DNA from 2 places in the Priestia sp. FW507-14D1A genome. Region 2 is predicted to be linked to the other one. Evidence: riboswitches for the same ligand, from Rfam matches in the RefSeq annotation. Region 2 holds a riboswitch; the other holds the start of a gene.

Region 1 (3,208 bases), on a different contig from region 2:
AAAATTTAAAAGCTAAAGGGAAAATATCCGTATATTTTGTTTGAAAATGACTGTTATGTTAGGGGTTAAGGAGTTTTTTGTGAAAAATACAAAAAGAAAATGAAAAATAAAAAATAAACGAAAAGGCACAAGCGCTGGGATATGCGTAGATTTACACGTAAAACGGCTCGTCTTTTTTTTACCGTTTCTACATATAGTGAACTATGAAGGGTAGAAGGGTGATGGGTATGAAAAGGTGGAAACTCACGCTGCAGGTTGCTGCTACGTATGTAGGCACTGTTGTAGGAGCCGGTTTTGCAACAGGCAAGGAAATCGTTCAATTTTTTACACAGTACGGGGAACTTGGAATGGTCGGGATTTTGGTCAGCGGCTTGTTTTTTATTTGGCTAGGTTCGAAAATGATGCTGCTTTCGCACGCAATTGGGGCTTCTTCTTATCAGCAGCTTAATACATATTTATTTGGTGATGTGCTTGGAAAAGCGGTAAACGGTGTAATGATTGTCATTTTATTTGGAGTAACTTCAGTCATGCTAGCGAGTACGGGAGCAATAGGAAAAGAACAGTTCGGGCTATGGCCTCCTGTTGGGATGATTTTTACAATTGTTTTAACTTATATATTTATCGCCAAAGGAATTAACGGTATTTTAATGGTTAATTCTCTTGTTGTGCCGATGATGCTTTCATTTGCTTTTATCATCTTTGTGCCAAATATCAGCTATTTCTCACTGATTCAAACGAAGCCGGATTTAACGCTCGTCACGCAGTGGAAGTGGGCGGTTAGTCCCTTTTTATATATTTCCCTAAATCTAGCTTTGGCTCAGGCTGTTTTAGTTCCATTAGGAAGCTCCGTGAAAGATAGGAGCGTGATTAAAAAAGGGGCCGTAATAGGAGGATGTGTACTTACGTTTATGCTTGTTTCTACTCATCTTGCCCTTTCCAATTTGCCTTATTCATTTCAACTTGATATTCCGATGAGTGCCGTTGTTAAAAATATCTCAGCGTGGGTGAATGTTTTATTTACGGTAGTTGTGTTAGGCGAGATTTTTACTACATTGATTGGAAATGTATTTGGAATCGCTAAGCAGATTCAGTCATTTCTTCCCCTGAATGACAAACAAGCTTTTGCATTTATTATCTTGGCTTGCTTTATTATTGGGCAATTCGGATATGCCCAGCTTCTTGAGTTTTTGTATCCGATATTTGGCTATATTGGACTAGCTTTTGTATGGATGCTATGTATTAAAAAAGAAAAAATAAGCTAAAAGCTGGATTTTAAAGAATAGATGTGAAAAAACGAAGTTAAATGATGTGACAAGTCGATTTTACTTTGCTATAATGTAAAACAAATAAGACTCTAGCAGTCGAATATATTATCCTTCGGGGTCGGGTGTAAGTCCCAACCGGCGGTGATAAAGCGTATGCTTTTAAGCCCGTGACCCGTTTTCATACGATGTATGTTAGCGGTGGATCTAGTTAAAATCTAGAGCCGACAGTAAAAGTCTGGATGGGAGAAGGATCAGGAAGCACAGTTGTTTTTTTGTGTTGAATTAATAAGGGACACGCTTGCCTTTTTTAAAGCTACCCTTGTTTTTATACACAAAATATAACTGTTTATTTCGTATACAATTAGCGGAATTTTGCATAGATAAAACTGATTCAGCTCAGCCGACCCTTTGGACATTTGTTCAAGGGGCTTTTTTATTTTCAGTGGTTGGGGGAAAGATAAATATGAAAAAAAAGCAGCTGCTATTTCAAAACTGTATAAGAAGTTGGAATAGTGCCAAGGCAGGTGAAGAAAATGTTCACGGGTATCATTGAAGAAATTGGAAAAATAAAACGTATTCAAAAGGCCACAGAAGCAATTGTTCTTACGATTGATGCGAAGACCGTGTTAGAAGATGTGAACTTAGGGGACAGTATTTCAGTTAACGGCGTGTGTTTAACCGTAACGGCTTACTCTCAAAATGAATTTACGGTCGATGTCATGCCGGAGACGATTAAAGCAAGTACCCTTCAGCTTCTAACCGTTGGATCACGTGTTAACTTAGAGCGGGCGATGGCTGCAAATGGCCGGTTTGGAGGGCATTTCGTTAGCGGACACGTTGATGGAATTGGAACCATTGTAAGCAAAACACGCAAAGGAAATGCCTTTTATTATGAAATTCAAGTCGATCCTGAACTTCGTGAATTTATGATGTTAAAAGGATCTGTTTCCGTAGACGGAACAAGTCTTACTATTTTTGATGTCAGCAACCAATCATTTACTATTTCTCTTATTCCCCATACGGTGCTTCACACAGTCGTAGGAGACAAACAGCGAGGAGACAAAGTGAATATTGAATGCGATATGTTAGCTAAATATATGCATCAGATGATGACAAATAAGTCAACTCCTGGCGCCTCGAATCGTTCAGGTAACATGAAGGATTTATTGCAGCAGCATGGTTTTACAAATTAACAGTGAGGTGAAAGAGATGTTTCATAAAGTAGAAGAAGCCATTGAAGAGTTAAAAAAGGGAAAAGTGGTTATTGTATGCGATGATGAAGATCGAGAAAATGAAGGAGATTTTATTGCATTAGCCGAAAAAACGACGCCTGAGGTTATTAACTTTATGGCTACTCATGGAAGAGGATTAATTTGTACACCTGTTAATGAAGAAATTGCACATAAATTGAATCTTCACCCGATGGTAGCGAACAATACGGATGTACATGGAACAGCATTTACAGTAAGTATTGATCATATTTCAAGTACAACAGGTATCAGTGCATACGAACGCTCTGCTACCGTTATGGCTCTTGTGAATGAAGCGACGGTAGCAAGTGATTTTCAACGCCCAGGACATATTTTCCCATTGATTGCAAAAGACGGGGGCGTTCTCCAGCGTGCAGGTCATACAGAGGCTGCTGTTGATTTAGCAGTATTAGCAGGAGGAAAGCCTGCGGGTGTTATTTGTGAAATTATGAATGAAGATGGAACAATGGCACGCGTACCGGATTTAACAAAAATTTCGGAGCAATTTGATTTAAAAATGATTACAATAAAAGATTTGATTGCCTACCGCCGCAAACATGACCAGCTTATTAGCCGTGAAGTAGAAGTGAGCTTACCTACGGCATTTGGTGAGTTTAAAGCTGTAGGATATACAAATAAACTTGATAATAAAGAACATGTGGCTCTTATCAAAGGTGATATTGATCATAATAG
Region 2 (3,208 bases):
TTCGGAGCTCTTCGAATAGCTCGGCGGCTAACTCTTGACGCGTTTGCTTTTGAGACATAATATACGTTTTGACCCATTGAATGACCTCAGGATTTTTGGAAATGGGTAAAAACCCTTTTTGAAAATACTGTAGGTTTGATAAGGTCTGAATGAACAAAGTGATTCTTGCTAAAAATAATTGAGTACTGCTTGCGAATTTCCATCCGTCTAAAGCTGGATGAAAGGGCCGAGCCGTCAGTTCATCTTCAAGGCGTGCTTGTCCCTTATCTGTCATCACATATTTTTGATTTTCAGTTTCTTCAATATACTGCTGTTCTTTTAAATATGCAACGCAGGTTTCAAAAGACCGTTTATCTAAGTAAACAAATGACTGAAAAAGAAACGAAATTCCAAAAATTTTTCCGTCTTGAATCGTTTGAGCTGACTTTTTACCTGTTAATAAATGATAAATACCATAGGCGGTTCGCTCACCTTTTAACTGTTTTATACAAAATAAAATGCTAACTTGAATATAATTCAAAGGTGTCAACTTCCTTTCTCATTCATTGTACCAAAAGTGACCAATAGCATGTGAGATAAAGGCTTTTCAGCTCTTTCCTTTATGTATCAAAACGTTTGGGTAAGTGAAGAAACCTTGATTTGATAAGCATTCTCAGTGACTTTTCTATTGAAAAGTTTTATAAATCATTTTACAATGAATAAGGAGAAATTTCACTCTTGATTCGCGAAGAGATTATATAATGAGAAATTTTCGAACACTTTACAGGAGGTCTTGTTATGCCAAAATATACAATTGTTGATAAAGATACTTGCATCGCATGCGGCGCTTGCGGAGCAGCAGCACCAGACATTTATGATTATGATGATGAAGGTATTGCATTCGTAACATTAGATGATAACCAAGGTGTAGTAGAAATTCCAGAAGATCTAGAAGATGATATGATGGATGCAATGGAAGGCTGCCCTACGGATTCAATTCGCGTAGCGGATGAAAAATTCGAAGGCGATGCTAATAAATTCGAATAAGTGTGGAGCAAACCTGTAGTGTACATGCTGCAGGTTTTTTTATATATAAAAATCGCTCTCCCCGGGAGAGCGATTGAATTAAACAGCAATGCGACGCGTGATCCATTGCTTCATTTTTGAAAACAATAAGACAAAGATAACCCCTGTTGCTGCTCCTTTTATTAAGTTAAACGGCAAAATACCTGCAACGATATATTGACGTGCTTGTTCACTAGACATTTCTGGCGATTGTAAGAAGATTGTATACGCTGGTAAGAAGACATAATAATTTAAGACAGCCATGAGTACCGTCATTACCACCGTACCCGTAACCAAACCTATCGTTACGCCTTTAGCCGTTTTAAATCGGTTGAACATGTATGATACAGGAAGAACGAACAGTAAACCAGCCACAAAGTTCGCCGCTTGACCAACTGGAACCCCTGTAGCACTTCCTTGAATTAAATAATTCAATAAATTTTTTATTCCTTCTACTATAACAGCAGCCATCGGTCCAAATACAAGTGCTGCTACGAGTGCAGGAATTTCGCTAAAATCAATTGTTAAAAACGGAGGTAATCCAGGAATTGGAAAATTAATCATCATTAAAATATAAGCAATACTACTTAACATTCCTAGCACAACCAGCTTTTGAGTTTTCTTACTTTGTTGCATCTTGCCTCTCTCCTTCTTTGTGATCCACTCTTCAAAGAAGAAAGGTTCAACTTTATATCCCCACGCAAAAACCTCCCAACAAATGATTCGTTGAGAGGAGACATGGCAGGCATATTTAATAAACGTTCATCACATTAGGTTTTGAACGCTGAACCTCCACCTTCTCCCATCCAGACTGTACTGTCGGCTTTGGAATTTCACCAAATCTGCTCGTATGTATTACATATAAGCTCGCGGGCTCAAAACAATTTGTTTTTTACCGCCGGTCGGGAATTTCACCCTGCCCCGAAGATAGACCAATATTTAATTATGAATTTATTATATGTTATCTCGAATTAAAAGTAAATAAAGAAGTTCTTTAATTCCTATTAAATTGATGTATTTTATAAACTTCATTACTGTTTTTATATGAAAAATAAGGAAATAAGTGCATAACCAACAGCATTATGACATATTTATAGTTTCAATTTTACGTTTATAATAGTGTATTTGATAACTAATCGTAAAGTTTGAAAAATATAATTGACAGAATTTTTTTAACATGGTAAATTATCAAATATTTGATGATAGTAAAATCCAAGGGAGATGTTCACGTCATGTATAATGTATTAGTAGCTGATTCAATTAGCAATGAAGGTCTTGCTCCACTACTTGAAGCTCCTCATGTGAATCTTACGCGAAAAAAAGTTGAAGAAGTTGAGAATGATTTGCATACGTACGATGCGCTTTTAGTACGGAGTGCTACGACGGTTACAGAGGATTTGCTGGCAAAAATGCCGAATTTAAAAATTGTTGCTCGGGCTGGAGTAGGTGTCGATAATATTGATATTGAAGCCTCAACCAAACGAGGGGTTGTCGTTATTAATGCGCCGAACGGAAATACCATTTCAACGGCGGAACATACATTTGCTATGATGGCTAGCTTGTTTCGGCATATTCCCCAAGGTAATGCTTCAGTTAAAGCGCGCGAATGGAACCGCTCAGCATTTGTTGGAACAGAGCTTAATCGCAAACACCTGGGCATTATCGGATTTGGACGAATTGGCTCAGAGCTTGCCAAACGCGCAAAAGCCTTCAATATGAGCGTTCACGTTTACGATCCTTTTTTAACATCTTCCCGAGCTGAAAAGCTAGGCGTAGAACTATTATCCCTGGATGAATTACTAGCAGCAGCGGATGTTATTACCGTGCACACTCCGCTTACGAGAGAAACAAAGGGATTGCTCAATCATGACACGTTAGCCAAAACAAAGAAGGGCGTGTTTTTATTAAACTGCGCACGCGGCGGGATCATTGATGAAAAAGCCTTAGTTCATTATTTAGAAATTGGCCATGTTCAAGGTGCAGCTATTGACGTATTTGAAGTTGAGCCGCCGATTGATAACCCTTTGTTACATTTTGATCAAGTTATTACAACTCCCCATTTAGGAGCTTCTACAAAAGAAGCCCAGCTTAACGTTGCTGAAGACGTGGCACATGACGTTTTGCGTTTTCTAGAAGGTAATCCTGTAAGCTCATCCATTAATTT

Evidence for each region. Region 2 has a riboswitch for FMN ahead of AC3WJG_RS05840 (ECF transporter S component). Riboswitches for the same ligand answer to the same signal wherever they lie in the genome.
Region 1: another riboswitch for FMN. It lies ahead of ribE (riboflavin synthase); the one in region 2 lies ahead of AC3WJG_RS05840 (ECF transporter S component).

Annotation. Positions count from the first base shown of each region.
Region 1 is NZ_JBYSWQ010000002.1:336,271-339,478, reverse strand. It holds gene AC3WJG_RS10185 (YkvI family membrane protein) at 228-1,262, shown strand; FMN riboswitch at 1,370-1,520, shown strand; gene ribE (riboflavin synthase) at 1,799-2,458, shown strand; gene AC3WJG_RS10175 (bifunctional 3,4-dihydroxy-2-butanone-4-phosphate synthase/GTP cyclohydrolase II) at 2,475-3,208, shown strand, end outside.
Region 2 is NZ_JBYSWQ010000001.1:1,048,001-1,051,208, forward strand. It holds gene AC3WJG_RS05830 (YpbB family protein) at 1-520, opposite strand, end outside; gene AC3WJG_RS05835 (ferredoxin) at 778-1,026, shown strand; gene AC3WJG_RS05840 (ECF transporter S component) at 1,105-1,680, opposite strand; FMN riboswitch at 1,835-1,977, opposite strand; gene serA (phosphoglycerate dehydrogenase) at 2,277-3,208, shown strand, end outside.